Regions from separate parts of the Dehalobacter sp. CP genome, predicted to be linked through region 1. Evidence: riboswitches for the same ligand, from Rfam matches in the RefSeq annotation. Region 1 holds a riboswitch; each other region holds the start of a gene.
The links. Region 1 has a riboswitch for cyclic di-GMP ahead of AAH944_RS03060 (HD-GYP domain-containing protein). Riboswitches for the same ligand answer to the same signal wherever they lie in the genome.
Positions count from the first base shown of each region.

Region 2: another riboswitch for cyclic di-GMP. It lies ahead of AAH944_RS07440 (HD domain-containing phosphohydrolase); the one in region 1 lies ahead of AAH944_RS03060 (HD-GYP domain-containing protein).
Region 3: another riboswitch for cyclic di-GMP. It lies ahead of AAH944_RS09300 (beta-galactosidase); the one in region 1 lies ahead of AAH944_RS03060 (HD-GYP domain-containing protein).

Region 1 covers NZ_CP157399.1:588,708-599,706, reverse strand. The annotation lists gene AAH944_RS03080 (DNA-deoxyinosine glycosylase) at 1-239, opposite strand, end outside; gene AAH944_RS03075 (pentapeptide repeat-containing protein) at 241-1,110, opposite strand; gene AAH944_RS03070 (DUF3795 domain-containing protein) at 1,175-1,753, opposite strand; gene AAH944_RS03065 (iron chaperone) at 1,813-2,202, opposite strand; cyclic di-GMP riboswitch class I at 2,425-2,510, shown strand; gene AAH944_RS03060 (HD-GYP domain-containing protein) at 2,606-3,667, shown strand; partial or broken gene AAH944_RS03055 (CoA-binding protein) at 3,727-4,053, opposite strand; gene AAH944_RS03050 (lipid II flippase Amj family protein) at 4,470-5,261, opposite strand; gene AAH944_RS03045 (hypothetical protein) at 5,262-5,546, opposite strand; gene AAH944_RS03040 (saccharopine dehydrogenase NADP-binding domain-containing protein) at 5,603-6,709, opposite strand; gene AAH944_RS03035 (FRG domain-containing protein) at 6,950-7,837, shown strand; gene AAH944_RS03030 (DUF4352 domain-containing protein) at 8,405-9,013, shown strand; gene AAH944_RS03025 (MerR family transcriptional regulator) at 9,158-10,045, opposite strand; gene AAH944_RS03020 (helix-turn-helix transcriptional regulator) at 10,403-10,633, shown strand; gene AAH944_RS03015 (hypothetical protein) at 10,623-10,922, shown strand.
Region 2 covers NZ_CP157399.1:1,467,309-1,478,307, forward strand. The annotation lists gene AAH944_RS07415 (ATP-binding protein) at 1-477, opposite strand, end outside; gene AAH944_RS07420 (polyprenyl synthetase family protein) at 467-1,414, opposite strand; gene AAH944_RS07425 (hypothetical protein) at 1,419-1,607, opposite strand; gene AAH944_RS07430 (hypothetical protein) at 2,062-2,514, shown strand; gene AAH944_RS07435 (alpha/beta hydrolase) at 2,529-3,218, opposite strand; gene AAH944_RS07440 (HD domain-containing phosphohydrolase) at 3,365-5,038, opposite strand; cyclic di-GMP riboswitch class I at 5,095-5,180, opposite strand; gene aguB (N-carbamoylputrescine amidase) at 5,295-6,167, opposite strand; gene AAH944_RS07450 (agmatine deiminase family protein) at 6,389-7,426, opposite strand; gene AAH944_RS07455 (AMP-binding protein) at 7,611-9,293, opposite strand; gene AAH944_RS07460 (helix-turn-helix domain-containing protein) at 9,307-9,855, opposite strand; gene AAH944_RS07465 (PilZ domain-containing protein) at 9,848-10,570, opposite strand; gene AAH944_RS07470 (AEC family transporter) at 10,966-10,999, opposite strand, start outside.
Region 3 covers NZ_CP157399.1:1,875,070-1,886,068, reverse strand. The annotation lists gene AAH944_RS09340 (lipopolysaccharide biosynthesis protein) at 1-1,072, shown strand, start outside; gene AAH944_RS09335 (SDR family NAD(P)-dependent oxidoreductase) at 1,095-2,078, shown strand; gene AAH944_RS09330 (UDP-glucose dehydrogenase family protein) at 2,220-3,539, shown strand; gene AAH944_RS09325 (YveK family protein) at 3,564-4,235, shown strand; gene AAH944_RS09320 (CpsD/CapB family tyrosine-protein kinase) at 4,253-5,005, shown strand; gene AAH944_RS09315 (nucleotidyltransferase family protein) at 5,002-6,105, opposite strand; gene AAH944_RS09310 (beta-galactosidase) at 6,194-7,798, shown strand; gene AAH944_RS09305 (Ig-like domain-containing protein) at 7,865-8,953, shown strand; cyclic di-GMP riboswitch class I at 9,023-9,098, shown strand; cyclic di-GMP riboswitch class I at 9,128-9,203, shown strand; gene AAH944_RS09300 (beta-galactosidase) at 9,237-10,999, shown strand, end outside.

The DNA.
Region 1 (10,999 bases):
CTGTTCTCATAATCAGGATCCGGAAGTTTGCTGCTTTCTGCCATCCGTGGTACCGCAGCATTAGAGCATCTACGGGCATCGTCAAAAAGCGCATACATAATCCGCCAAAAATGATTGTAAGGATGTGCATAATATTTCTGCTCCCTCAACGATTGCACTCCTGGCATCGAGCCGAGAATCAATACCCGGGACTCCTGATTGATGACTGGTTCAAATGAATAGAGAATTTCCATTTCCATATCAGTCCAAACTCCATTGTCTTGGATAAAAAAGTGATGGCGGCAGCTTGGTATGTTTGTCCCCCTTCGCTGTATTCAGCTGGGCCTGGGTCAGGAAAATACTTTGGCTTAAATCAGTGCCGCTAAGGTCGGCATCGCGCAAATCCGCCCCGATCAAATCAGCTCCGCCCAGATCGTTCCCGCTGAGATCTGCGGCAATCAAACAGGCTCCTCTAAGGTCAGCCCCTCTGAGGTCTGTTTCCCGGAGATCTGCAGCGACCAGACTGCTCCTGCGCTTAAAGGTCTTCAAAATCCCAGCCTGAATATTCCGCTCCTGACAAATAGAAACACGGACCAGTTCACTTGTCTGAAGCAGCAGGGCATTTACTTCGGTACGATATAAAGGTACATCCATTTTCAGAAGCTCGCATGGGCTAAGCAGTGTCAGCCGTTCCGTCTCTTCCCGCAGGGTACGAAGCGCCTTATGAATTGAATGAGCCGGGTGTAATGTCTCTGCTTCTGTCAAATACCAGAGCATCTCCTGAAGCTGCCGAATGACAAGAAAAACTTCAAACATTTGCTCCCTGAATTCCGGTGATCGCCGCCAGTCTCTGCCGCCGTAACTGAGCCTGGATACTTTTGGCCCTGCGCCAAAACAGTCAAATGCCATGCAGCCTTTCAGACCCAGTCGCTGAAGATCTTGATATATACAGCAGCGGAAGTCTTCCTGCAGGTTCCGACAAGGCTGACCGGCCTCTTTATCGTTTGGAAAGCCTTCCGAAGCTGAAAAATACAGCGCGGTGCAGCACAATCCGAAGCAGTTCTCGCAGTCAGCTCCCAGACTGCGCCTCTGCTCAGCAAAAATGTCTATTGGTTCACGAATTCCAGACAATATTTGATCCTCCAAAACAAAGAACATTTGATTTATCCCCAGAAATGATGCTTGAATAGTCTGTCTAATCCTTTTTAGCCTTTCTAAGAACCAGTTGAATATTCAGACGATCGGCTTCCGCTTTTAGCAAGCGGACGGCTTCTTCAGCACTGCCGTTGCAGTTGATCTGATCCATATGACAGATCTCATCCATTATATTATTCAGGACGGAAAGCGGCAGCAGGTTCACCGCCAGACAATAAAATCCCTTTGATTTGCCGTCGTTGTAATTCGCGATTAGTTCGCCTAAAATTTTGTGTTTTTCCGTCAGTTCTTCAAGATAATTTTGAAGGTCCATTTTAGCCTCGGCTTGATTCTGCAATACATTTTGATAGGATATAAAAGAATCGGCCTCGCTTGGAGCCTGATACCTCTCACATGGATAGACACTGCATTCAAAACAGTATTCAACATTTTGATGCTTTTTATTACAGGTAATAACGGCACAGGAAGGATGCTTCAAAAAAAAGTCCGGACCCCCGCAGCCAGGGCACTTTGAAGAACCATCCGTATGAAAGCGCGGACAGAGACAGCAATTTAGTCCGCATAATGAAAAGTCGGCGCATTTCCGCCTGTATTCTTTACTTACCATTGATTTGACCATCGCATGCATCTCCTGGTAATAATCATTTTTTAGCATCCCCCGAAGATTAAGGGCCGTATCTAAACATCGCAGCACGGAATTCTTCTTGGGATATGCGCGTTCTCCGCGACTCTGTACTTCACGATCTTGCTTATTAACGCATACGGAATAGGCTTATTTAACGGAAATTGTACCGATCCTTTGGCTCCCTTATAACCGGCCAGTTCCTGTTTAAAGGCTTCGATCCCGCTTGGTGTCGGATAAAATCCAATGTGGTTCTTGAATGCTGCGAAATGAACGAGATTACCGTTCAATACAAACGTAGGCATCTGATAGCTGATCTTTTCCACTGCGTCCGGTGCTGCTTCTCTTATCACATTTCTAATTGCTCTTAATATTTCCTGTATCTCATCAGGAAACTGCAAAATATACCCATCAACTGATTCATGAACCACTTTATCCGCTCCCATTTTTAGTTTCTCCTTTAACTATCTTCATAATGTTATCCGTACACGTATAAACATCATTAATGAGTTATACGAATTTTAGCAGATTCCTCTGCTAAATCAAGAACCATTTATCATTTGGCACCAGAATAAAGAATAATTTTCCAAATAACCCCTGTAGAACTTGAAAGCGATGTGTTACAATGGTTCTATGACCGAAATATCAATCGAATAGGGATACAGGAGCAACGACAATGGCAAACTTGGTGAAAGCCAGGGACGCAAAGCTATGGGTCTTCCAGAATAATTCTGATGACTGCCAGGCCACCGAATCCGCTCAGGTTTGTTTTGAATGTCGCCATGCAATCTGCTGGTGATTTTTTTGTTGCTTCAGCCAGCACTGATTTATTGGAAAGGAAGATTACAATTGCGTCAGGTAAGTGTAAACCGGCTTCAAAAGGGAGACGTATTGGGAAGAACCATCTTCTCGCATAACGGCCGTTCATTGCTTGGAAAAGGAGTCACGCTGACCCAGCCATATATCGACCGGTTAAAAGAACTGGGCATTAGTATTGTCTATGTGGACGATGACGAAACCAAGGATATCGTTATTGAGGATGTTATTTCCGAGGAAAACAGGCGGGAGGCAATGAACTCCATTGAGCATTCAGCGGAAGCGGTACGAATCGGTAAAGACCTCAATGGTTTTCAGGTAAAAAAGACGGTAAACAACATCATCGGAGACGTCCTATTTCAAGAGAAGATATTTCTGAGCCTGACAGATATGCGGAGCTATGACAATCAAGTTTATGCGCATTCAGTCAGCGTCTGCGTCCTCGCGACCATTTTGGGCAAAGCTTTGGGGCTGGATAAAGATACCCTGGAGGCACTGGCAGTAGGGGCTTTGCTTCACGATATCGGGACTGTCAAGCTGCCGAAAGAGCTTGTCGCCAAACGTGAGGCCTTTACTCCGAAGGAAAATGACCTATATCAAACGCATACCATTCACGGATATGAAATACTCCGGAATAAACCGGAATTAAACTTATTGAGTGCGCATATTGCTTTGCAGCATCATGAATGGTTGAACGGAAACGGCTATCCCCGTAAGCTATCCGGCAGGCGCCTTCATGTCCTGGCTCAAATCGTAGGGGTGGCCGACTTCTATGATAATCTGGTCAATGATGGCCCGGGCCACTCCCGGATCGTCCCGCATGAAGCCTGTGAAATTGTAATGGGATGTGCAAACAAGCTATTCTCTCAGCAATTGGTTGTAACGTTTTTAAAACATATTGCGGCCTATCCGACCGGCTGTACAGTTAAACTTAATACAGGTGAGGTTGGGATTGTAGTTGACCAGAATAAAAGTTTGCCGATGCGCCCAATTATCAGGGTATTAATCACCGACAAAGGGCTAGCCCATGTCCAGACTAAGGAATATAACCTTGTCGAAGATCTTACAACCTTTATTGTATCCATTGTCGAGTGAAGCCGATCCATCTTTTGAAAAAAACGCCGGCTCAAATGTTTTTTGAGCCGGCTGACCTATTATTTTGGAAGTTTTCCAAACACCTTCAGTATGGACCGGTGGAACGAATGAGGAAACGATGGTTCTGCAAACATTAGGACGCATTGGTCATGGATGACGTTTATATGATTTTCCGTACAAAAGTCTATAGCCTCTTTGGATTCAGCCCCCTGCTGAATCCAGATATGTTTGACTCCAGCTTCTACCGCGTCCCTAACGACCTTATTGGTTTTGTCCGGAGGGACGACGATCACTACGCCGTCGGCTTTCTGCGGCAAAGACTGAAGGTTCTCATAGCAGATCTCGCCGTCAATACTGTCCATATTGGGATTTACGGCAAAAACATTATACCCTCTTCTTCTTTAACGTTCTATACAGCCTACGCGAGAACTTCTTTTCGGATCTGGATACCCCGACCACAGCTAAAGTACGCTGGTCTAGAAAATCAGTGACTGAGCTCATTGTCGTCAAAAAAATGACCCCCTTTATTAAATTATTCAACTGCCTACATCGCTTCCCATGGATCAAAACAACAAGACAGACATTTTGATGCTCGGCTTCTTCCCTGGCTGTTAATTGAACTATGATCAAATCTTTTAGTCTGAATTGGATTAGCTCATCTATTCTTTTGTTTATTTCTTGGTGATGTGGCTAATTCCTTCTTCCAATATTTATTTTCTGTGAAAACTATTTTCAGTTCCTATCGTATTAATAAACAGGCTCTTATTTCCTTGCTTATATTCATGATGAACAGGCGTTATGACTAGATGTAAAAGCTTGCAATAATCTGGGCGGCCGGCAAAAACAGCACTTGCCCCAATAATGTGCCAATTAGTTTTGTAGCAATAAGCATAATAACCAATGCTTTCACATCAGCATAAGGCCTTATTCCTCTCAACGCCTGATCCGTAAAGATTGCCGATTTTGGATCGATAAAAAAAGTAAGTAGAATACTTGCCATGCCATTAATGATTCCTGACGATGCGGCTGCTGCTAGTCTTGTATGCTCCGGAACCAGAAGAGCTGAGTAATTAGCAGCAAGGACCCCAATGGTATATATACCTGTAACCATAATATTGATAACAAGTAACCTTTTGGGTATCTCTCTATACCTTAGTCTTTCCAGCATTGTCTTCGAAGGCCGCACAGCACTTTTTACAATTCGCTTGATATTATTTGCCTGCAGGGCCTCGACAACCAAGGAAGGTACAGAACCGGCCAATTCTAAACGTTTGACAGCAACTTCAAATACCTTTAAGAATGTAGGTATGAGCAGGATTCCAAATAGGGTCCCTGCTGTCGCAGCAAAAATAACCGACCGCAAATCACTGGCCGGATTCAATCCTTGCGCTATACTTAAATCAACAATGCCTGCAATTAACGGTCCCTGAAACATGTTGGCTGTCCGTGAAACAAGAACAAACATGTTGAAGAGAGAAAAAGATAAAGCAACCTGTCCGCTTTTTACGGAATTCAAGCGTACGGAGTAGGCCAGGGTATCGACAATATGAATGACAACTGTAAGAATCATTAATTCTATGAGCATCTTTTCCATTTACTGCAATCCATACGCTTTCAAAAGAATTAATATTGTATGATTGGTCATTTTATTCGTCAGCAGTTGCTTGAATTTTACTGAATTCGTTTTGCCTTCAAATCTTAGCTTCTCTAATTCCATAGAGATTTCACTTTGTTTAAATATCAAATCATCATAAAAATTTTCGAACTTTGCCAGTTTGTTAATGACTTCCCCAAAATAACCGTTTGCATCATGCTGTAGTTGAGAATCTTCCACAATAAAAAGACCATTGCTTTCTAATGCTTTTGTTAATCTCTCCATGTGATTACTCCTTGTATAAATATTTACATGGTTATATTCAAATAAGCAGCTGCCGTTTATGAAAAGCTCGATATGCACTTCACGCCCATTTTTTCTATATCCTTTAGAAGACGATTCGGTTCAGCCAAGTGCCCCATCATCCAAAGTCCGGGCTTACGGGCAGAGCCATCCAAGTATTGTAATAAAGTCGCAACAACAGGGATAGCTGTTAATTCGTAACCATCGGGATGAGAAACGCTGACGTGGGGTTGAATCATCTGCCCATCCTTATATCCAGATGCCCTAACCAGAAGTTCAACCCGATATGGCGGCTTGTGAAAAGTGCCCATGCTCCACCATAAAAACTTACCAATTGACCTGACAGCGTTTGGCATGATCTTTAGCCACATCCAAACGATTGGCATAGTCACCCAGTCTGTCACCCAGTGTGACTCCGATATATAAAAGCCAAGATCCTTGAGCGAGGGGTATAACTCCGGCAGCGGCTGCAATTCCTCAAAGAACATAGAATAGCACCGTTTCAATCCAATGTCTCTCCCAAAATCTATTTTACGTATTTCATAGGAGCTTTTTTTCGTCCATTGTCCGTTCTTATAGACCTGAGCCTGATATTCCTTGAAACACTCAACCAATTCGTCAACTGCTTCGGTATAAGGAAGATCTTTCCCCATATTGAGATAGCCCGCTGTTATGGCGCTTTCAATCGAGTCCATATGGGTGGCCACGTAACGAACCAGTGCAGAAGGAAGCCCAGGATGGAACCCAGCCTCCGTGATAAAAGTTCTTCCAGCGCTTTTGATTTCTGTAGCAAGGGACTGCAAATAAGCAAATTTCTTGGAGCCAAGCTGCACATCGAGATAATCAATCCCAGCCTGAAGCGCAGCATGGGCCACGATTTCGGTATAGGCAGTCGTGGGTGCTGCGACCACAACGATAGACTGGTCTTTAAACGCTGTTCGTAAGGATTCCGCTTCTGATGCGTTTGCATAAACAGCCGATGCACGTAAACCGGGGTACTTTTGATTCAGCTCATCAACAAATACCTGTGCCTTGTCGGGATATCGCGTCCCAATTGTAACTGTAGCTTCGGAATACTCCAATAGATGACGCGATATCAATCTGCCAGTTTGACCTGTCCCACCTAGGATAAGGATTTTAGACATCAGTATCTCTTCCTTTCTTTTGGCCTGTACTTTTATTTTTAAGTGAAAACTCCAAAAGCCAGTCCCTTACAAATCTTGCATGGTCTGTCACCTAACTCGTCCTTATGTCGCCTTCAGCGGCATCTATGATAACGAAAAGGGACGATACCCTTATTGTATCCTAGACTTACACTATCTTCCATTATTTTCTTTACGCACTTCCCTGTCCTACTTTTCATAACTTATAAAGGAGGTGGGGAAATGTTTACTGAAATACAACAATCAAGTCCAGTTACTAGTTGTGTGACTCGGATTGAAAGTGTTGAAGATTATTTAAGAGCTGTAGATTATGCATTCCAAAAAATCTGCCCCGCGGGGGGTAGATGTGAATTATGGTACCGTGGTCAAAATCAACCGGCAAACCAAAACGCATTTAATTTAGAACCCAGCATCACTCGAAGAGGGCGCAATCCCCAAATGGAAATTATCTATCTATCTAAGTTCAAATCCTATGCTATTCCTTTCGTACAGGAGCTGCCCTCTTTTCCCATTCCAAATGGTCCGGCAGCTTATTGGCACTGGCTCTTTATGATGCAGCATTACGGAGTACCAACTCGACTATTGGATTGGAGCCGAGATGCGCTTACTGCCCTTTTCTTTGCATTGGATGGTCGGGGTGCTAACGATGTTGGCAAAGATTCCGCAGTTTGGATTCTAAATCCCGTTCTGCTCAATGAAGCATTCTCATTTCATAGCTTTGTTAAAGCTGGCTATATTCCCAATGTAGATGAAAAGATTGTTGATCTCTACTTTGGGCCGAATGCTGAAATCCTTGCCAATAAGAAGCCTGCCGCTGTCATCGGCCCCTTGAACAATCCACACATTGTCGCTCAAAAAGGAGTTTTTACTGTATTCCCCCATGATAAAGAGATTATCCCATTGAATCTCTTCTCAGACGCATCGGACTATCTCCTTGAAATCTGTGTCGCTGCCGAGAAAATTCCATTAATCACTTCTCAACTTGAACATTATGGTGTGACGCGCTTTACCCTCTATCCTGATATCACTGAGGTTACTCGTCAAATTAACCTTGAAGTCCAAGAGGAAGGTCAGTTGCCTTCTATCACCAGTTCCATTATTCCGATGTAAGATATTAAGAGTTTTAGAAATGACCCAGATTCCCGATAACATTCTGGGTGTTACCGCAGCGTCATACTATTTATTATTTGCTAAGCTACGATAAAACCTTGTTAAATGAAGTTGGTCGCCCCCAGATTGAGAAGTCGCCATGGAGGGCGGCTCCTTATACTAAAAACATTTTATTCATACATAAAGTCTATAGAGCTTGACTTAATTAGTAATTGATAAAATTCTCTTTTTCGAACAGACTATATTTGTATCATTCTGTTAGAAAAGAGGTACTACTTTGAAAAAATATAATGATACTATCACTATAGGAACAATCAGCGGAATAATTGCAGCGAGATTAGTTCAACATTAATGGCACTTATTAACTTCATTGTTCTTGGTGTATTAAGTTCATCAATCATAGCTAAATACTATGAATCTAATAATAAACCAAATTTCCAAAGATAAACTGCTTAGCTAATAATATTCATATATTTTTCTATAACCATCTTATTTAGATTAATTATAAAGTGCTTTGCATAATTTAAGCTGGAACCAAGATATTGTTTCTGAATCAAAAAGAATGTTTTGAGAAATAATAAATATTACAAATTAATGTTAGGGGGAAATATAATGGTAAATAAATCCATCTATAGGCGATGGTGGTTTTGGCTATTATGTATCATAGTAATTATCATACTTGTCCAAGCATGTAGTGGCGGTCAGTCTACCCCTGCTCCAACTCCCTCTCCAAATTCGTCTACCCCTCAAACTTCCACTCCCCAGGAATATAAGCTAAATGATGAGGTTAAGGCAGGAAATATTGGGTATACTGCAAGCGAGGTAAAAAGGAGCACTAAAATTGGGCAAAATCAATATTTGCAAAAAACAACCGAAAATGAATATTTACTAATAAAAGTAAAGGTATCAAACAACGATAAAGAGACTCGTACCATTGATACTAGTTTATTTAAGTTAAAAGATGCTGAAGGCAAAGAATATTCTGCTATGGCTGAAGCAGACATGTATGTAAACACCGATAATAGTTTCTTTCTAGCCCAGGTAAACCCGGGAACAAGCAAAAGTGGATATATTGTATTTGAAATTCCTAAAAACCTAAAAGGTTTAAAATTACAAGTTTCAAGTGGTTTAGGATGGTCTGGTGGACAGTACCAGATAATAAACCTTGGTCAATAGGCTTGGAAAAGTATAGATTTTGGCCGAATCATAATAAATTGAGATTCGGCCTTCTTTCTTTATGTTTTTTCACTTAAGTCTTTTTTCCACTTTTCCAGTTTATCTTTAGCATCTTCACTTTAAATTATAAACCAAGGATAATGCTCATTTTGTTGGTTCGTACCAATTTTCAACATCAGGTATTTTTTGTATCAATTTCTCATTTGCTTCCAGCATCTTCTTGTAATAAAAATCATATGCTGGACTTAGCGTTCTCATCATCGGAATGAACACATCATAGTATCCGTTTGTTTCTCCAAATTTACGAAACAAATCCATGAGTTGTGCCATTACTGAATTCTGGTACTTATCCGTTTTCTTAAATTCTGTATATTGAATGATATTATCTTTGTTGTTTTCCCAATACGTGTCAAAGTCATCATAAGTACTCTGTATGTTGGCACTCATTTCTTCAATTTTTTCATTGTCCATATATTTGTCAGCTTCGTCCAAAATTGATTGAAACTCTTCTGGAATTTCGATTGGTTCCATATCGTCAAGGAAGTTAACAATGTTGTCATATAACACTTTCTGCTCATTTGTCTTTACTGGTTCATTGAGAAATTGGCCAAAATGAAAGCTGAAGTATCTCCCATAGTATCCGGGAAACGCCATTAATAACTTTTCTTTAATCGTAGATTGTTGTTCTAATAAATTCAAGCTATCCTGAATTTCAGCAACATCCACCCCATTGATCAACTGTCCTATCAAATCAAGTCGATATAATTTTGCCTTTGCCTGAATCTCTTTTGCTTGCTTAATTAAAGCAAGGGTGTGCTTCTTGTCGTTACTATCAAGCACTTGCTTGATCTCATCAGTGCATAATTCCAGTTTTCGAAACAACGCAATTTCTTTCAAACGAGATAAATCTGAGTCAGAAAATTCCCTATATCCGTTCTCGTTAACTTTAGGTGATACTAAACCCTTTAATTGATAATACTCAACTGCTTTTTTCGTTAAACCTGTTTGTTTACAAATCTCATTCAATTGCATACCTTACACCTCCTGATTTCAGCTTAAGGTATCCTCTTAGGTGCTAGTCAAGTACTTAGCTAATATAAATTATCCCTTCTTCACACTTTTCTACTACTGCGAATACTACAGATTTTTTTCATCCGCGCCAAGGATGGCGAGGTCTTTGCACGATATGTCGTAGAACGTCTTGTGAATTCCCGAAGTCTGGTTACTACTTGCATATTCTCCCAGATTTCGGGAATTCACTGTTCTACCAAGCTGTACGCCCCCAGATTCAGAATAATCAACTCCCCTTAATAGGTATACTTGTCTATTCGCATAGTATGCTTTACATTTTCTTTTCACTGTGCTACTATCTAGTCAGGAGGTGATAGTTTGAATGATAATATTCAGCTTAAAAATCGATTAAAAGTCGCCCGAGCAGAAAAGAATCTTTCGCAGGAACATCTTGCAATTCTTGCAGGCGTAACAAGACAAACAATTAGTTCTATTGAGACAGGTCAATACTGTCCGACAGCAAAATTAGCATTAATTCTATCAAAAGTTCTTAATAAACAATTTGAAGACTTATTCTATTTTGAGGAGGTTATAGAAAATGGCCAGTAATATGGTTAAGAAAGATGAAAGAACAACATTTATCGAAAATATTAGTTATAAATTCGGATATGTTTTTATTACGTTTGCTTTGCTTCTTGATGTTGTATATAGATCGCTAAAACTAAATGAAGCGCCCTGGGATCTGCTTGCATTAATTATTGTAAGTGGTCTGGTTATGTCCTTATATCAATACAAACAAAAGATTTTAGGTAAGACTTGGATAAAAACATTCATTTATGTATTTGCAATTTCCTTTATTATCGCATTTATAATGGCATTCATTAGAAAATTATTCTGAAACTATTCCGCGCATGGAGGCGCTGTCTCCCGCATGGTTTTTCCCCTAACGTTTATGTGTTTGCGACGCGTCCCATA
Region 2 (10,999 bases), 880 kb from region 1:
CGCAAATAGCCAAAGCAACCAAAATAAAAGACGCACTTCTTTCAAAAAAGGCCTCTTACACCAGACAACAAAACCCACGAACCAAAAAACAAGACCTAAAATAAACAATGGAGTTTGGCTTAAAACCATAATCCAATCGGGCAAATTTTCTATTGTAATTTGCTGTACTGTCGAACTATCTGCTGTACAAAATTTAATTGTGTGAGCGCGTTCCAGTAATCCCCATTTATATGTCGAACCAAACTTTTCCGGATCCATCCCATCAACTTTCAGTATCTGATCCCCAAGCCGGATACCGGATTGATATCCTTCACCATGAGGATCACAGATAGTAACCAGCCAGTTACTATTAACGTTTTTAAGGTTGACACCGATATAAGGTTGCTTCAGACAAGCAACAAAATAAACAAGCCCCAGCACAATAAAGAAGACACTCGCAATATAATAAATTTGCCGATTAATGAATTTATCCCACAAGTTGTATCATCTTCTCCTTTTGCCTTCCAGAAACAGGAATTGACTCTAGAATTTCCTGTGCTTTTTGACGGTAAATCTCAAACATCACGGTGCAGTACTGAGCAACCCCTTCTTCGACAGCGATTTGTTTCAACTGTTGTTTTTCTTTATCTCCAAAAGCTTGTGATCCTCCGCTGTTACATTGCGTTAGTCCTTTAAATTGTTTGGCTATTTCACCCTTGAGTGTATGGGATAAATAGACATACGGCAGGGTTTTCTTATTACTTACAAAATCCTTTTTCTTTTCAAAATGGAGAAAATCGTTGAGATCGTTACGGATCTGGTTCATGATCCCGAAATTGAGACCGAACTCAGCCATTGATCCAGCGAGTGGTTCCGTGGCTTCTCCCAAAATGGCCCCCATTTTACAGGCACAGGCTGTTATACTGCCTGACTTTTGCCTTACCATATCAAAGTATTGTTCCAACGATACCTGCGGGCTGCCCGTATAGAGAAACTCCATGAACTGTCCATTACTGGCCGTGACTCCCATGCGCTGTAGCACTGTGCAGATTTCCCTGTAGATCTTGTCATTCGGTATTGCAGCTATAGCATCAAAACTAAGCATTAAAAGACAATTCGCGAGGTTAATCGCGTTAGCCTCGGGGATCCGGCGCCAGGGCAAATCCTCATGATCCTTGTCCTGAATATCGTCAAAAATATCTGCTGCCAGGGCAAAGAATTCCATACCGATTCCCCCTGGCAACGCAGCTTCCGCATTCCCACCTGTACACTCACAGCTCATTCTAGTCAGATGAACCCATTTAAATAATTCACCTGTTGGACTATCGGCGTTAAGCGAAGTTTGAATCATCCGGATCATTTCCGCACTCAGTCCGTACGTTTTTAAAATTCTATCAATTTTCGTATATATAATCTGATCAAGCTGAAGATTCATTGTATTATTGCCACGTAGCCATAGGACCTACTTCAAGTGTAACAATAGTCCCGGGAACTTCATCTCTGGAAATAACCTTCTGAATTACAGAAAACTGGCTAGGTTTAACTTTACTGTCTTTTTCCTGGTTTAACATGCTCTTGGGATTTTTGACACATTCATGAACCAAATTAGCAATACCTTCATAGTTCATCTTAAAAAAACCCCTTTCATAATAAAAAAGTTACCATTTGTCTTACTGAAAGTAGTCTTTAGTCAAAGTTTTCATTCATTCTGGTACATTTCCTTCAGCTTGATCAATTATAAGGAAAATTCTTCAAATAGCGCCATATTCCTTTATCGAATATTAGGATGTTTTGTCGAAGTTTATAATTTGATCCATGACAGTGCAAAAATAAAAGCCCTGTCCCGTTTGCTGCGGGCATGGGCCTCCATCATTCATTTAAAACTGATCATAGGATCAACTTTCGTAACCACATAGCCGTTACCTTTTTGAAATTTAATAAGATGCCTGTACTTTTAGGGTTTCTTCCTTTTCCGGATCATCTAACATATAATCAGCAACTGCATATTGCAAAAAATACTTGTAAAAATGTTTATAATGGGAATACTACTCTCGAACATTTATATATAAAGGCAGTGCAACAATGAAATGTGATAAACCAACTTTAGTTATGCTTATGGGAGCTATATCCACTATTCCCTATGAAATCGTTACAAGAGTCCTAGTGACTTTTGGATTTGCCAAGTATAGTGTATATCAGCTCACTAGCTTTATGATAACACTGGACAGGCCTAATGTTATCCTCGGAGCGATATATTCCATCATATTAGGTTGTGTATTATCTCTTGTTTTTTACTACGCACTTAAATTCATAGATCATGACTATTTTATAGTCAAAAGTATCGGCATTAGTTTATTAAACTGGCTAACATTAGAAGTCATTTTCATGTGGCTTATTGAAGGGCGTAACCTTATTCCGCATAGACCTATCAATGATTATTATTCAGAAATGATTGGTTCAATTGTGTTCGGGATTACGCTAGGACTACTGTTTCGCTATTATTTATTTAAAGGTTATAAGAAAAGCGCATCATAAGAACCATTTTGCAATCACATTTGTAAAAAATCTTCAACACATAGCATCACCTGTTCAGCCATCGGACTCAGAAGGATCAAATGACCGCCTTTTTGAAAATATCTAATCTTTTTCCTGTCTGAAGACACATGTTTATTGATATAATCCACACTCTTTCTTCTTACAGTATCATCATCTTCAGCCTGAATAATTAGGATAGGACAATCTATTTTCTTTAATTTTGGCTTTGTTTGGTGCAATAATAACAGGAATTGGATCATAGACAAAAACGGTGAGATTTTTTTTGCTTGTAAATATCTCTTGATATGGTTAGACTTCTTGTTCTTGATGTCATCCACGATATTACGAAACACTTGGTATATATTCCAATAGAAGATGGGAGTATTGATTGTTACTATGGCCTTGATATGATGTTTACAGGCAAGATTAAATGCAATCAGCCCTCCCATGGAGAACCCTATCAGCAGAATCTCATCCTCAATTTCTTTCAATCTTAAAAGTTCACGTTCAGCAGAATCTATCCAGTCCATGTACGTTGCTTTTTTCATTTCATGTCTGGTTGTTGAATGGCCTTTTAATATAGGACAAACAACATCATAACCAAGAGCAGTCAAATATTCGGCCAAAGGCTTCACTTCGTGTACCCCACCACCAAACCCATGAATGATTAGACATTTCGTTTTTTCATCATCTATTGCGTTCATCTATTACTGCCCCAATCTCTATCTGGCTTATTAATCAATGATTTATATTTAATCCTTTGGTTGGGGGACTCCAATACCCTTAGATTAGCAGAAAGATACCCGCCGGTACAGAGCTCGCGGGTATCTTTTAAATATTTGGCAGTTACCTATCTATCATTCACAACAAGGGATTCCTGCATAATCTTGTTAAAAACAGTGACCAGATACGGATCAAACTGTTTGCCGGCGCATTTATTGATTTCAACAAGTGCACTATACGGGTCCATGGCCCGTTTATAAGGCCTTTCATGCGTGATCACATCGTAGGAATCAACAATGGATACAATTCTCGAGAACAGCGGAATTTCATCTTCTTTCAACCCCTGCGGGTAACCTTTCCCATTCCACCATTCATGATGACCGAGAACGGCTTCCGAGACATGCGCTAATTCCATGGAAGACTGCGTGATCCGATAGCCGATTTCGGAATGTTTTTTCATAATGCTCCATTCTTCCGGGGTCAAGTCACCTTGTTTTTTTAAGATTTCCCCGGGAACACCAATTTTGCCGATATCATGCAGCATCGCAACCTGGACAAGTTCGACGATCTCTCTTGGGGATAAGCCGATCTGACTACCGAATTTACTTACCAAACTTTTTAGCCTCATGACATGGGCTTCCGTCTGATAATCTTTTTCCCAGAGCAGTTTTTCCAGGAACTCGATGATCGCAAGGCGGGTTTTCTTGCTTTCATTCAGTTTATTGCTATACATTTTTTCCTCAGCCTGGTTGATCATTTCTGTCAGAGAGTGTTTCCTGTTCTCATAAATCGTCAGGCCAAACGAAATGTCGATCGGTACTGTTTTCGGGCGGGAGATTTTTAGGTTGCTCTTGACATTGTTTAAAAGGACGCCGGCCTGGTCAAGCGGCATACCAGGCATGATAATGATAAACTCGTCCCCACCCCACCGGATAATCACATTCTCCGGGCCGATAGTCTCCTGCATGATTCTGACCCCGTCAGCAAGTAATTCATCCCCTTTTTCATGACCAAAGGTGTCGTTGATTAGTTTCAGACCATTAAAATCCCCCATGACCAATGTTGCAGGCATGAGGGTCTTTTCCAGGAAATTTTCCAGCGTGTTTTCAAAATAAGTACGGCTGTAGGCGCCGGTTAATTTGTCATAAACAATAAGGTTCCTGATATTAGCTTCTTTGCTTTCGAGCTCCTCCCGGATGCTTTGAAAGTACAGGGCCTGCATATTGAGATAAGCAAGCAGACCAACGACGCCGGCAACTAAATAACCGACAGGTGATGGAATAACCTTCATAAATTTGCACAGCGGGTAGAATAAAATCGACAAGGCCCAAAAAATATAAGTATAGCCAAGCATTATTCTGATCGGGCTTTGCGGTGTTTTTGCTTTTAAGCATGTCATAGCTGCTTTGGACAACAATGCGATGATGCAGACAACAGACAGAAGTAAAAGAGCGGTTGTCGGGAGTCCCTGGACAGTAATACATATAAAAGTAAGGATCAAAAAGCCTGCGCTGATATCCCAGAACACCGGATAGCTTTTCTTAAAAAATAGCTGCGTACCCTTGAATACCAGCCAGTAGCCTGCGATCGAAGAGGCATAGTTGATAATTGGAAGCACCAGCGACTGGCTGCCGGTTTCCAGCAATGCAATTCTGGAAAGGTAGGTAATCATCATCATTACAATAGAAAGGCTCCATGCCAAGAAATAATGTTTCTTCTCGGAAAAATATAAAAAACCGTAAGATATCAACAACACCAGGGTAATCGAAATACTGGCTGCAACGATGGAATCCGCTGTCATGTAGATCCTCCCTCAAAAAAAAATCGCGGCCAAAGCAGCCGCGGTTTTCATCTTCTGTGTGCAACCCGACTGTCAATATGCTTCAGCACTTAGACTCGTAGCTTTGCGTCCCTGCTTTTCAACAGGTTTGCCAATGGATCATATGATTTTAACTCAATTATAGTAAAATACACGAAATCTGTCAATAAATGTATGAATAATCAATAAATGTATGAATAATCAATAAATGTATGAATAATCAATAAATGTATGAATATTAAGTAAGTTCCCCGTCATAGGAAGTAATCACTCTGTATAAATCAGGCCGGCGGTCTCTAAAGATCCCCCACTCCAGCCGCTGAACCTCGAGCTGGTCCAGATCAAATTCCGCGACTAGAACAGTTTCTTCGTTTCGTCCGGCCTCCGCTATCTTATTGCCCTGCGGCCCGGCAATGAAAGAAGAACCATAGAAGGTGATTTTGGAATCATCCTCTTCCTCGACACCAATCCGGTTGGATGCGACCACCGGGATCAGGTTCGCGGCAGCATGGCCGAGCATGCAGGCCTGCCAATGGTCTTTGGAATCGATCGTCTGATCCAGCGGTTCTGAACCGATGGCTGTCGGATATAACAGGATCTCCGCCCCCATCAGGGTCATGCAGCGGGCAGCTTCCGGGTACCATTGATCCCAACAGACGCCGACTCCAATCTTGGCGTAGCGCGTCTGCCAGACTTTAAAGCCTGTGTCACCGGGGTTAAAATAGAATTTCTCCTCATAGCCTGGTCCGTCGGGGATATGACTCTTTCTGTATTTGCCAAGGATATCGCCGTCGGCATCGATCATGGCAATCGTATTATAGCGCGCATAGTTTTTCTTCTCATAAAAGCTGATCGGCAGGACGATCTCCAGCTCTCTGGCAATTTTCCGGAAATGTTTGACTGCTTGATTGTTTTCTAGCTCAGCAGCATAAACGTAAAAATCCGATTTTTCTTTCTGACAGAAATACGGGGTTTCGAACAGCTCCTGCAACAAGATGATCTGCGCTCCCCGGGCTGCTGCCTCCCTGACCAGTGTCTCCGCCCCGGCAATATTTTCTTCAACGTTACTGGTGCAGCGCATCTGGGTTGCTGCCACTTTGACGTTTCTCATCGTTAATATTCCTTCCCAACTGCCTGATTTCGGTGTGTTCTGAACCTGATCTTACAGGTGTTTCTACTATTTTGTTAATTTGTATGCATTTTCTATTTTACATGATGCAGAAAAAAACCACAACGCAGAAGAGCGCAACATATAAAAGATGTATCTGTTACGCCCTTCTCTTCATTTATATTTTTCAAATTTTCGTATATGTTGTTGGGCAATTCATACACTCACCTTAAACGGTTTACAGCAGGCATCTGCTGGGTGGTACAGTGAACATTTCCGCCTTCCCTAATAATGGCCATTCCATTAATGGTTCGGATCCGTCTTTCCGGAAAGATCCCGCTCAGGGTTCGAATAGCCATGGCATCTGTTTCGGCAGCCTGGCCGCCGAATACAGGTAAAATGATTCCGCCGTTGACAAAGTAAAAGTTCAAATAACTCAGCGTCAGCCGTTTTCCGTCAGCAAATACGGCGGGAGGCTGCTGTATTGGGATGATTTCAAGGGTTCTTCCTCTGGCGTCTGTTTCCCGGTTTAACACTGCGAGGTTTTCCCGGGTAATCGCATAATTCGGATCGCAAGGGTCATCACAGACCTGAATCAGGATTTTGCCAGGCGACGCAAAACAGGCGATGTTATCGACATGTCCGTCTGTTTCATCTCCACATAAGCCTTTTTCCAGCCAGATGACTTTGTGGATATTCAAATATTTCTTCAATAGTTCCGTAATCTGCTCCCGGGAAAGATCAGGGTTGCGGTTCGGATTGAGCAGGCATTCGGCCGTTGTCAAGAGTGTACCTTCTCCGTCCACGTGCAGCGAGCCGCCTTCCATAATCAGCGGCGCATCAAACGGTTTCAGGCCGAGGTGCTTCAATATTTGGGGCACGACCTGGTTGTCCAGATCCCAGTCCGGATATTTGCCGCCCCAGGCATTGAAGTGCCAATTGATGCCGGCTGTATCTCCCTGATCATTGACGATAAACGTCGGCCCGTTATCCCGAAGCCAGGCATCATTGTGCGCCAGCGGCAGGAGCTCGATCTGCCTGTTCCGAAAGCGGCCTTCGAGCAGGGATCGTTCGTCGGGGTTTACCAATACGGTGACGGGTTCAAATTCCTCGATGGCTCGAATAATGTCGGCATAACCCTCACAAACAGCCTCGTAATTTTCCGGATGGCACATCGATGACCGAACCGGCCAGGAAATAAAGGTTCGTTCGTGTCTGGCCCATTCCGCAGGCATTCTATAGTTTAAATCGCTCGGAAACATCAGTTTATCCTTTCTTTAGCAACAACATAGATCCATCATTACTTTCAAATGAACTTTTTTCATGATGATTATTTATGGTTCATTTTACATGGAAATCCAACCATTTTTCAAGGTATAAAATCACCCCACGATAATTGTGGGGTGCATCAGACAATATTTAACGATTGATGGATATACGTTAAAGTTATTCTTTATCCTGAAACTTTTCCGTGTCTTCACGCCGGATCTGGGCGCGTTTGATCTTGCCGCCGATCGTCTTCGGCAGTTCGTCGACAAATTCGAGAATTCTCGGGTATTTATACGGAGCCGTCACCTTTTTAACATAGTCCTGGATCTCTTTTTTTAACAATTCAGAAGCCGTATAGCCTTTGGCCAGCACAACAGTCGCTTTGACGACCGTTCCCCTGACGGCATCCGGCGCGCCGGTAACAGCACACTCCACGACGGCTGGATGTTCGATCAGCGCACTTTCAACTTCAAAAGGACTGATCCTGTAGCCGGAAGCCTTAATGACATCGTCATTGCGGCCAACAAACCATAAAAAGCCGTGCTCATCCCAGTAGGCCATATCCCCTGTGTGGTACGTATCGTCATACCACACTTTATTGGTAGCAGTTTCATCCATGTAGTACCCGCAGAACAATCCGGCAGGCTTATTGGAATCAGCCTCGCGGATGACCAGTTCTCCTTCGACTCCCGGAGGGCATGGAACTCCGTTTTCATCGACCACATCAATCTTGTAGGCTGGATTCGGTTTGCCCATCGCTCCTGGATAAATATCCAGCCATTCAAAGTTGGCAACCAGCACGGTCGTCTCGCTCTGGCCAAATCCGTTTAAGATGCTTAAGCCGGTAATGCTTTTAAAACGGTTAAAGACATCCGGATTTAAAGGTTCTCCGGCTGTGGAGCAGTGAACAATCGAGGACAGGTTATATTTTTCGAGATTGTGTTCAAGCAGGAAACGATAAATTGTCGGCGGTGCGCAAAACGTGGATAACTTATATTTTTGCATCATTTCCAAAAGCTTTTCCGGGATAAACTTGTCCATATCATAGACAAACTGCACCGCGCCGCAAATCCACTGGCCGTAAATTTTCCCCCAGCCGAATTTAGCCCAGCCGGAATCGGAAACCGTCAGGTGAAGCCCGCCGTCCACGACGCGCTGCCAGTATTTGGCCGTCACAATATGACCAAGCGGATAGGTGAAGCTCTGAATGGCCATTTTGGGCATGCTCGTGGTCCCTGACGTGAAATAGATGATCATTGTGTCGTCATTCATTGTAGCGTCAGCACCTGTCGGCCGGACCCAGTTTTCGGAAGCGGCCTCCAGGCTGCTGTCAAAATCAACCCAGCCGGGACGCCGGGCCCCAACCAGAAACAGCGTTTCGAGCGTTGACGATTCTTCCCTGGAAGCTTCGACATGGTCGAGAATTACCGGATCATGATAGGCGATGATCGCTTTAATCGATGCGGCATTATTTCGATAAATAATATCCTTCTGCGTAAGCTGATTGGAAGAAGGAATATAGATCGCGCCGATTTTGGCCAGAGCCAGAATCGCTATGTATACTTCATAACGCCTTCTCAGGATCAGCATGACTTTGTCGCCTTTGCCGATCCCAGCTTTGCTTAACATGTTCGCCGTTTTATCTGAGTATTTTTTCAGGTCGGCAAAGGTAAAGATCCGTTCATTACCGTGGTCGTCGCACCAGACCAGCGCTGGACGCTCTGGTTCCAGACGGGCATATTCATCGACGATATCATACGCAAAATTGAAATTGTCAGGTACTTTCACTTGATAATTCGCACAAAAATCTTCATAAGAATCAAAATCGGTTTTCCCGATGTATCTTGAAGCGAGGTTCATCTGTTCACATCCTTTATAAAAGTATGACGGTTAAAAATTTTGCTGATCTTTTTTCGAGGGCCAGCATTTTATGTGGAATCAAGGAATTAAAATACAGAGAGTCTCCCGGATCCAGTACATATTCCATACTGCCGATCATGACTTTCATCTTGCCTTCCAGACAGAAGTTAAATTCCTGTCCGTGATGGGAAACAAGTTCAGGACTATTTTCTGCATCCAGGGTCACCAGCAGCGGTTCAATTTTTCTGTTAACGTACTGATAAGCCAGACTCTGAAAATCATACTGGTCATACCGTTCAACTTTGAGTCCCTGTCCCTTTTTGATGAAGCAGACATCATGCAGTTTGGGCGAGACGCCGGTAAGAACATCCGTTAAATCAACCTGATAACAATCGGCAATTTCATAGAGAATACTGATCGGAATATCATCTTCGCCTTTTTCATACTTCAGATATTCTTGAACAGGCAGTCCAATTTTACGTGCAGCCTCTTCTTCGGCCCAACCGGTAAGTAATCTTAAGCCTTTAATTCTCTCGGCAATATCCCTCACCTTTTCATTCATCTTTCAACCCTTCCTTTCGCGTAAAATAGTGGATCATGTAATGATCCTCGAGGTACAGCCAGCGGGCCTTACAGCTTTGTTCCCGGATAACGGCATTTGTCTCAAGAAGATGATCCGCTTTTTTGGCATCTTCCAGCAGGCAAAACGGACAGGCGCGATGCCGTTTGGCAACCGTGGAATAACAGCGCTCGCCAAGTTTGACACCGCTGTCCTGTGCCGCCTTATTTGTGGCAACAACGATCCGGCGGCTCGTAATCAGATAAGCCGGCTCTTCGATCAGCTCCAGGCCCTTGACAAAGCATCCGATGTATTTCTGTTTGCGTAAATCAAGCTGGATCTTCATAAAGCGGGTATGCTTGATTTTATATTGATTCAGACATCGGGTGATCCGGCTTTCATCTTTCTGGGAATGAAAAAGGAATTTCATCCCGTATTCAAAGCCGTCATCTTTGGGGGTCTTGCGAATAATCAGCGCATTAAATGAAAATTCTTCATTTTCAAACGTGAACATGATATCGATGATGACAATATTAACCGGAATATCCACTGGGATAAAAGCATATATCCCGCCTGTGCTCAAATCCAGGATCGTAATCGGAAATGTTTTCTCCACTTCGACCTTCCGGTTGTTAATCGAGGAAATCTTCGCTGTGGCCGGAATATCATGGATCAAATCGACGCGGAAATACTTCCGTTTTTCCTGAAAGTCTTCCATCCAATCACCTCAAGAAACAGTTTGAAAATCATGTCGATGCGTTTTTCTGATAAATACCATTTTACATGATGTTGGATAGAACCACAACGAATGTACCCGCAAAAATTTGCGAATAATATGCCACGGATGAGTCCGGATAAAAAAATACCAGAGTCCAAACATTAATTTGGAGACTCTGGTATTGTTAAAAACAATGCAGAAATATTGAGTTTTATCGTTACAAATTTTACAGATTATTTTCTGGATTAAGCGCTTCTGGTTTCTTTTCCGTTCTTTTCTTTTTTTGTTTCTTAATATTTTTTGGATTTTTGTCGCCCATACGGATCCTCCCTTACATGATATAGGAACATTTTATCCAAATTATGGCTATTCTATACATTGTAAAAGGGATGCTGTTAAAAATGGGACAGCACAAGTATCAGCAACGGG
Region 3 (10,999 bases), 1.3 Mb from region 1:
TAGTTTGAACTCAATACAGACTGGATTGATTCAGAGAGCATTAAACTTTAAAATCCTTTTTTATATTCGGCTGACAACGACGCTAATCCCGGCTCTGGTTTCAATTCCGTTGGCGTATACAGGGATAAGCTACTGGGCGTTGGTTGCGGGAGCGTTATTTGGTTCCTTAGCCAATACGGTTGTAGTATGGATAAGATCACCTTGGAAACCACGATTGTTCTGGAAACTTGAGCTATTTAAAGAAATGATAGGTTTCAGTCTGTTCAATATGGCTGAGACGTTTGCTTTGTGGCTCGCTGCTTGGGCGGATCAAATTGTTGTCGGCGCGGTGATGACTACGTCCGCGCTTGGACTATATCGGACATCAACAAACTTAGTCAATGTATTGGTAAACCTGCTGCTAAGTGCAATATTGCCAGTTCTGTTCAGTACACTTTCAAGGTTGCAAAGCGATGAGGCGGCTTTTCGCAGTTTTTTTCAAAATGCCAATAAGATTATTTGTATGATTGCTTTTCCGTTGGGGATAGGTTTTTTATTTTTTGGCGAAACGGTAGCAGCCATTGTATTTGGCAGCAAGTGGAATGGAGCAGGAGATATCATTCGTATATGGGGGTTTGTCAGTGCGATCTCGCTGGTTTATGGCGTTAACGGGATAGGTTATAGGGCTAAGGGCAAACCCCAGCTTAATGTAATTGTGATATGCACAAATATGTGTATTCTGCTTCCAGCGATAATTATCTCGGCACCTTATGGGTTACTGACATTTGTTGCTGTCCGTTCGGTTGTAAAGCTCCTTCAAGCCCCTGTAAATTTTTATTATGGGAAAAAATACCTTGCGATCTCATTTGTTCAGACTATTCAGAATTTAAGGTGGATATTTGCCGCCAGCGGCTTAATGGCAGCGGGTTATTTTGTGTATGTTTGGCTGATTCCATATGATACAATGATGGCACAGATCGTTGGGGCTTTATTTTGCTGTGTTTTTTACTTCATTGGATTAATCCCCGAAAGAACATTCATAAGAAAAACAATAAACCTATTTTTAGGACGTAATCAATCAGCGGAATCATGAATTAATCTGAAGGAGATAGGCTATGGAAATAATACTTGTAACCGGGGGGGCCGGTTTTATTGGATCACATCTATGTGAAAGGTTGCTAGAAGAAGGGAAAACAGTTGTTGCCATTGATAGTTTTAATGACTTTTATGATCCTACAATTAAAGAGCGAAATATTTATGAAATAAGAAAAAGTTGTAAAGAGAAATTAATCCCTAAAGAAAGATTTATCGTTGAAAAGGGAGATATTCGAGATCAGGATTTTCTTATGAAGGTATTTCAGAATTACCAGTTTCAATCTGTGATACATTTAGCGGCTTATGCCGGTGTACGGCCTTCAATACAAAATCCTGAACTCTATGTGAATGTTAACATCAATGGGACAATGAATATTCTGGAGTGCCTCAGAGAGTATCGCATTAAACGCTTTATTTTTGCTTCTTCGTCATCTGTTTACGGCAATAATCAGAAAGTGCCCTTTTCAGAGGATGACTCAGTTGACCAGCCGATATCGCCATATGCTGCCACCAAAAAAGCCGGTGAGCTATTGTGTTATGCATATCACCATCTGTATAATCTGAGTATTGCTTGTTTGAGATTCTTTACGGTATACGGCCCGCGTCAGCGACCTGATTTAGCAATTCATAAGTTTACAAATCTAATCACATCAGGTAAACCAGTTCCCTTTTATGGAGATGGGACAACACAGCGAGATTATACCTATATAGACGATATTATCGATGGCATTCTTAAGGCATTAGATTGGGTTAATCACAAAGAAACACGGTATGGAATTTTTAATTTAGGCGAATCAAAAACCATTTCATTAAGTGAAATGGTTCAAGAATTAGAAAAAAACCTGCAAAAAAAAGCACAGCTAGATAGCTTGCCGGATCAACCGGGAGATGTTAAAAATACGTATGCCGATATTATGAAGTCAAAACAACTGCTTGGTTATCAACCAACTACGATGTTTTCAGAAGGTATTAAGAAATTCGTTAGTTGGTATTATCGTTATTAGTGTAGAATGATCAAGTATTAATTCTAAATAATAGGCATTAGTTTGATCTGGCTTATCTGAAAAAAATAATCAGATAGAAAAAAGATTTAAAATGAGCTATAATCACAATATCTGTTACTTCAGTGAGGAGAATTAAATAATATGAGTAAAATAGCAGTTATTGGCACAGGGTATGTTGGCTTGGTAACAGGAGCCTGCTTATCTGAGTTTGGACATAGTGTGATCTGTGTGGATATTGATGAAAATAAAATAGAGACATTAAAGCAGGGGATCATTCCAATCTACGAACCGGGTCTTCAAGATCTTGTGACGAAGAATTATTATGCAGGCAGATTGGATTTTACCACCCATTATTCAATGGCTGTGGATGTGTCGGATGTTGTTTTTATTGCAGTCGGGACACCGCCTCAGGATGATGGATCCGCAGATTTAGATTATGTTCTTGCAGCTGCAAGGGAAATCGCAGAAAATATGAATTGCTACAAGGTTATTGTGAATAAGTCCACAGTGCCAGTAGGAACTGGGAAATTAGTAAAACAGACGATAAAAGGAGTTTTAGAAAAACGTAAGCTCAACATCGATTATGATGTTGTTTCTAACCCTGAGTTTCTTAGAGAGGGAGCAGCGGTCAATGATTTCATGCATCCAGAAAGGATTGTCATTGGATCAGATCATGTAAAGGCTGAAGAGATCATGCGTGATGTTTATAGAGTCCTTTATCTCAATAATCACCCTTTTGTTCTCACCAATATCGAAACAGCAGAAATTATTAAATACGCTTCAAATGCCTTCCTTGCCACAAAGATCACTTTTATTAATGAGATATCTCGTCTATGTGAGGCTGCAGGGGGAAATGTGCAGCATGTTTCAAGGGCGATGGGATTGGATAAGCGGATCGGAAAGTTTTTTTTGCATGCAGGTCCGGGATACGGGGGCAGTTGTTTTCCAAAAGATACAAAGGCGTTAGTGCATATTGGAAGAGAGTTTGACGTTGATATTTCAATTGTAGATGCTGTAATTATTGCGAACCAATCTCAAAAGTTACGCATGGTTGATAAAATCATCACAAAAATGGGGGATATTCAAGGCAAGCGGATTGCCGTTTTAGGACTTGCCTTTAAGCCAGGGACCGATGATATGCGGGAGGCTCCGTCAATTACGATAATTCATGAGTTGCATAAAAGAGGGGCACGTCTTTCTGTCTATGATCCGATTGCAATGGAGAACGCCAAAAAAATTGCATTTCTGAATTTGGATATTGATTATGCCGAGAATGAATATGCAGCTGTAGCAGATGCTCAGGCTGTTGTCCTGCTTACGGAATGGAACCAGTTTCGGAGTATGGATTTAGCTAAGATGAAAAGTAAAATGAACGGCAATTATTTCTTTGATTTCAGAAATATTTATGACAGGAATGAGCTTGAAACGATAGGGTTTATATATGACGGAGTCGGAAAATAATATGTTATTGAAAGGAAGATATACGTGGAAATTAGAAGAATCATCGATTCAATCAGTCGCAAGTGGTGGTTATGCGTTGTTTTTGCGGTCTTATTTGGAGGAATGGGATGGTTTTTTCATATTTTCTTATCATCTCCAACGTATAACGCAGATACAACGCTATATGTTCTCAATCGTGATAGAGTGACGGCAGGTGAGTCTTTGAGTTATTCTGACATCACGATGGGGAAGGAATTTCTTAAACAATATTCCGGGATTTTTTATAGCCGCTCTGTAGCTGCTGAAGCCGCTAGGAAGCTGGATCAATATAGTCTATCTGCGGGCACAATTTCTTCAATGGCGAATTTATCAATCAACGAAGACTCGGGTTTATTAAAAATCAGAGTGACTGCATATGATGCGATAATGGCTGCATCAGTCGCGAATGTAATGGGAGAAGTATTTTCGTCAAAAGTTAAAGAAATCACAAATAGTGATTTTATCGGGATATTGGATAAAGCTCAGGTTTCTAATACGCCAATCCCGGATAACGGCATTATAAAAATGATTCTATGGATCGTTGCAGGAGAAGTTTTTTCCTTGGGAATTATTTATTTGTTGGAATATTTTAATACAACCATCCGTTCAGTTGAAGATATTGAAAATAATATCGGGGTTCGTGTCATTGGGATTATACCCGAGCATGATCTACGATAAAGAGGAGAAGTAATATTATGCAGATAAAGACTTTTAATGTGTATGATAATGATAATAATGCGGTCAGGGATGCTTATGAAATGCTTACAGCCGGTCTTCTCATTAATAATAATGGAAGAAGTAAAACGTTTGCTTTATTGAGCTGCAAGCCAGAAGAAGGAAAAACTTCGCTTGCGATTAGTCTTTCGATATCTATTGCACGCTCTGGGTGGAGGGTGCTTTTTGTTGATGCAGATATGCGTAAACCGACGGCTGCAAAGAGGTTGAATGCTGAAGCGCAGTTAGGCTTGTCAGATTATCTTGAGGGGAGAGGTCGACTAGAGGAGGTAATCAGCAACACGAATATTCCAAACCTAACCTATTTATCCTGTGGAACAGACTGTTCGAATCCAATCGAAAAGTTGTGTGCAGTACGCTTTCAGAAGTTATTCGAGCAAGTAAAAATTGAGTATGACTATATAATTTTCGATACTCCGGCGCTAGAAAGCGTTTTTGACGGAGCAATAGTCGCGTCAAAAGCAGATGCAACTATGCTGATTGTAAAAGCGGGATTCACTTCGAAAAAAAGTCTGCAACGGGCCAAAGAACAATTGCATGGCGTTAATGCCAAGTTGATCGGGATTGTTCTGAATAAAGTCAAGAAGCGTGATTATAAAAGATACTACAGCTCTTATAATTATTTCTTTAATTCCAATCGATTTTTGAAAAAGGCAAAAAAGCATTTTAGGTCATTGAATAAGGGAATATCTAAGGATACAGCAAAGGTTTAATACCGAAAATGTAGTCCAATTTTCCGTAGAAAACGCGCTTTTGATCGAAAAGGATGAACGATTTTTAAGAGTTTATTGTATATGGCGCTGTTGGAGATAACAAGTTTTATCTTTTGGAGCAAATACTGATAACCATTAACTTTTTTTTCTTGATCTCTATCGCTGCTTATAATCATTTCCTCTTTGTTCATGATATTCTGAATGATTATTACTGAGTTCTTGGTCGAGTTTAATTGATAGTTATCAGGAAGATGTAATCCTAAGTATAATCGGCATGTATCCATTAAATAATAGTAGAAATTCAAGATTGCCATTGACTCTAAGGTTTGTTCAATGTAGTTTATATCAATTTGATTGCGGTAAGAATTAAAAAACAGTACGAAATCTGAAAGAAGACGAAGATTTGCATTAGAGTGTTTTAAATGCCTTGCTGTGTGAATAACAGCATTGATCAATTCATCCTCCGGGGATAAGCAATAAAATTGGAATCCGGCTACCGTTTGAAGACGCTTGTCTTTCCAGATATGATCCACCCAGTCGCTGTTGTCGATTTTTTGCATATATTTGGGATGCCAAAGTGTTCGGTGAAGCTCAACGGCGAATGTACCCGCTTTTATCATATCGATATGCATATGATCAGGATCATTGTAATTTAGTTCATTCGGCTTATAACCGAGAGAAGTCATCGCTTCTATGCATTGATTCATCTGTTTCTCGTTGATTAATACATCTAGATCATTCATCGAACGTAGTTCAGGCCGAGGATATTGTTCCTTAAAGACAAGTCCTTTAAGTGATATAGCTGTTATGCCATTGGTCTCAAAAAGATTAAAGATTGTTCCTATCGTTGGGAGCATCATCAACTGACGTGCGGCAGTCACAACCGTTTTCTCTTTCCAATGAGTCAATACACTGTGATCGATTTTTAACAAATCATTATGTTGATAAACAGTCTCAAACAGAAATGAAGAAACACCTTGTAGTCTGGCTTGATTATAAAGTTCAACTCCATCAACGGAGGCAAGTAATTCCTTATCTGGTATTTCACCGTTAATAAATATTCTTAGCAGATGAAGAAGCTGCTCATACACACTTTTCATTATTTTCCTCCGATGACAAAATATTTCTTTTATATTATATCATATTTCTTATATTTGAGATTTTTTTGTAAAGTAAGGGGATTATATTTTGAAGATTTTGACAAAAAAAATATTTTATTTATTGCTGTTTTTTCTTGTTTTTTCTACAGGTTTCCCTGCCTTTGGGCTTAGTGAACAAAAGTCAGCAAAAATAATATACGATTCGCCAAACGATCTTCTTTGCTCTTCTGTATTAAAATCAGAGCCTGATGTTTCGGTTAAATCTGAAATAACTATAGAGATTAATAAAGTTGCTTTGGCATACAGAGACGAAGAACCCATTGTAATACGTGCATATCCTGAGCTAAAAATCGAAACAGATACGACGATAAACGGTAAAGGAACGGGATTTTTTCATACCCAAAAAATAGGGGATAAATGGTGGGTGATTGCGCCTAATGGGAAAGGATTTATTGCCGTCGGAGCACAGAGGATGACGTATAAAGGACATTACTCAGAGGCATTGGGTTATTCCCCATATGAACAGAATGTAAAAAAGATCTATGGGTCTGAGGAAGAATGGGCAAAAAATACTGCGGAGCGGTTAAACAGCTGGGGATTTAATCTTCTAGGAATAGATTCAGCACCGTCTTTGAGGTATCGTGGACTAGCGCATACGGTATCGTTTGGATTCGGGAACAGTTTCTCTAAATACGGAGAAGATTATGTAATATACGGATTGGACACAAGCAATCATTGTTTCCCGAATGTTTTCAGTCCAAAATTTGTGTACTATTGTGATGACTTAGCTAGAAAGGTGATCCAAGAAGATCAGAATGACCCATGGCTTTTCGGCTATTATATGGATAACGAACTCGCCTGGTGGGGCCAAAGTTTTGATACGACATACGGACTTACGGACTTGGTCATAAAAAAAGATAAAACCCATACGGCAAAGATTGCCTTGATCAACTGGCTGCAAAATAGATATGGAAATATTAGTAATTTAAACAAGGCCTGGGGGACAGGTTATCCTTCATTCGAGACACTTGGAAAAATGACTTCATTTACCGGAAAGAACCAATTGGCCATCAATACGGATAAAACAGACTTTGAAAAAGCGATTATAGAAAAATATTATACGATAACAACAGGGGCAATAAAGAAGTACGATAAGAACCATATGATATTAGGCAGCAGAAATGGAAGCGGGATTGAAAAATGTTATGATTTGGTATGGAGTATCGGCAGAAATTATACGGATATAAGTACGTTTAATTACTATGGAAAAGTCGACCTGCAAACGGAAACAGCTTATGACCAAATAAAAGTGAATGGTGTTTATCAGAACGTTGAACTCAGTGAGATATTTGCACAGATTTACAATAAAGCAAAGCAGCCAATAATGATAAGCGAATGGTCTTTTCCGGCGTATGATAGCGGACTCCCGTGTAGCGTAGGAGCTGGTATGCGAGTAGATACGCAGACGGAGAGAGCAAAAGCCTATGAAATATATCAAAAAGCATTATTCAATATGCCGTTTCTTGTCGGTTCTGAATTTTTCATGTGGGTTGATCCTCCGGCTGAAGGACTAACAAAATCTTATAAGCTAGATACAAATTACGGACTAGTGAATGAAAAGGATGAACCTTATGCTTTGGTTACCAGTGTAGCGAAAGCAACAAATGGTAATGTGTATTCTCTTAGAGACTAGATGAATCATAACTATGATGGTCTTCGTAAACCAATCGGGATATATAGAAAGGAAAGCGATAGGATTATGATTCTGAAAAAGACACTGGCAGTATTATTGACGGTATCTCAGATACTGTTAACCTTCAGTTCGACCTCCTTGGCCGGATTGGATGATGCGTCAAATAATACGGCATTTGTATATGACGACGATTTTTCTGGATATGCAACTGGAAGTGATGGAATGCCTAATTGGGTGACCAATGAGTTTTCATGGGTAATTAATGACGGTTATTTTAAGAATGACTTGGTGAAGAAGAGCTTTGCATTGATGAACTCGCCAACTGGCGCTGAAGTATCCTTCGAATCGGAAGTGATGATCAAAGCTTCTAAAGGTGATAAGTATAAGGTAGCAGGAATTGCTATCTATACAGATTATGAGAATTACTGGCATTTAGCCTTGGTTGAAGCACCGGACAAGAATAATCATTATGTAGAACTTGAGGAAATGATTAACGGCGAATGGTGTGCCCAGTATAAAGGAAGCACCAAATTAGTAACGGGAACAGTACCGTCAGACAATTTACATTGGGACTATAATCACCCTTATTTATTAAAAATAACTTTAAATAAATTAAGTATTACGGGTGCTGTATATGAATTGGATGGCTCTTTGATTTGGAAAACAAAATATCTATTTAAACCTGATAATTGTGTTAAAACAGGTATTCCCTCGCTAACGACAGCTGCCTTTGAAGCGCAATTTGATAATGTTAAGGTGAATATTACCAAAACTGTTGTTGATGAGAATCCAAATACAAGTTTGGACGACATAAAGGTGACAAATATTAAAATAAGTCCCGAGGAGTTATTTATCAAGGTCGGTCAGACCCGGAGGTTAGAAGCGTTAATTATACCGGCAAACGCTTCAAATAAAACAATAAATTGGACGTCAGATAACCCGCAAATAGCCTCAGTTAATAATGGAGTGGTCAAAGGCTTATCTCCAGGAACAGTTTTCATAAGGGTGAGTACAGAAGATCAGAGTATATCAAATATTTGTAAAGTGACAGTTACTTCGTTTAGCGTATATTTATTCGTGGGTTTATACGTTTTAATTGTTGGAATTATTGCTTTACTCATTTTCAGATATATTAGGAAAAAAGAAAAAACATAAAGAATACTATTGACTAAATATTGAAAATATGATAATTATTAATTAAATGAATATCGGACAAAAACTTATTACTGACAATGGCAAACCTGTTGAAAAGCAGGGACGCAAAGCTATAGGGCCTGTAAAATGGCAGCCAGTTACCAAAATTAAGTTTTTTGTTTTTGTCTAACTTATTACTGACAATGGCAAACCTGTTGAAAAGCAGGGACGCAAAGCTATAGGGCCTGTAAAATGGCAGCCAGTTACCAAAAAATAAGTTTTTTGTTTTTAGAGAGGGCAGATTATGAACATTTTAAGAAAAACAATCAAAACGTTAATCACGATAAGCCTAATATTAGTTTTAGTGGCACCAACAACACTAGCTGGAAGTGAACCCAGTATAAGCGGTCAAAGATTGCAGGATGATTTCTCCGCCTACGTTGCTGGAAGTGATGGTAGCCCTAAGTGGATCACTGACGATATATCTTGGGAAGTAAATAATGGTTGTTTCCAAAATAATTCATTGAAAAAGAGCTTTGCTAAATATGATTCTAGCGTTGGGACTGATTTAACTTTTGAATCGGAAGTTACTATTCAAGTATCGCAAGGGGATAAGTATAAGTCGGCGGGGATATCAGTTTATTCAGACAATAATAATTATTGGTCGTTAGCACTTGTTGAAGGGCCTGAGGCTAAAAATAAAATGCATTATATTGAACTTCAAGAAATGTTTAATGGGCAATGGTGTGTGCAAGATTATGGGGAGACAAAACTAAAAGTTGGTTCATACGTAGGAGATGGAATTGAGTGGAAATATAACCAGCCGTATGTTCTCAAGATAAGTTTGAACAATAAATCGATTACAGGGGTAGTATGCGAGTTAGATGGTAAAAAAATATGGGAGAAAGAATATATTTTTTCTTCGGAGAATTGTACAAACAAAGGAATTCCGGCTCTGACAAGTGCGGCCGTAGAAACAAAGTACGATAACGTAAAATGCACAATAAATAAAAAAGTTTATGAAGTTAATGCAGTTGGCTCATATCCTGAGCTTAAAATCGAAACAGATACGACGATAAACGGTAAAAAAACGGGATTTTTTCATACCCAAAAAATAGGGGATAAATGGTGGGTGATTGCGCCTAATGGGAAAGGATTTATTGCCGTCGGAGCACAGAGGATGACGTATAAAGGACATTACTCAGAGGCATTGGGTTATTCCCCATATGAACAGAATGTAAAAAAGATCTATGGGTCTGAGGAAGAATGGGCAAAAAATACTGCGGAGCGGTTAAACAGCTGGGGATTTAATCTTCTAGGAATAGATTCAGCACCGTCTTTGAGGTATCGTGGACTAGCGCATACGGTATCGTTTGGATTCGGGAACAGTTTCTCTAAATACGGAGAAGATTATGTAATATACGGATTGGACACAAGCAATCATTGTTTCCCGAATGTTTTCAGTCCAAAATTTGTGTACTATTGTGATGACTTAGCTAGAAAGGTGATCCAAGAAGATCAGAATGACCCATGGCTTTTCGGCTATTATATGGATAACGAACTCGCCTGGTGGGGCCAAAGTTTTGATACGACATACGGACTTACGGACTTGGTCATAAAAAAAGATAAAACCCATACGGCAAAGATTGCCTTGATCAACTGGCTGCAAAATAGATATGGAAATATTAGTAATTTAAACAAGGCCTGGGGGACAGGTTATCCTTCATTCGAGACACTTGGAAAAATGACTTCATTTACCGGAAAGAACCAATTGGCCATCAATACGGATAAAACAGACTTTGAAAAAGCGATTATAGAAAAATATTATACGATAACAACAGGGGCAATAAAGAAGTACGATAAGAACCATATGATATTAGGCAGCAGAAATGGAAGCGGGATTGAAAAATGTTATGATTTGGTATGGAGTATCGGCAGAAATTATACGGATATAAGTACGTTTAATTACTATGGAAAAGTCGACCTGCAAACGGAAACAGCTTATGACCAAATAAAAGTGAATGGTGTTTATCAGAACGTTGAACTCAGTGAGATATTTGCACAGAT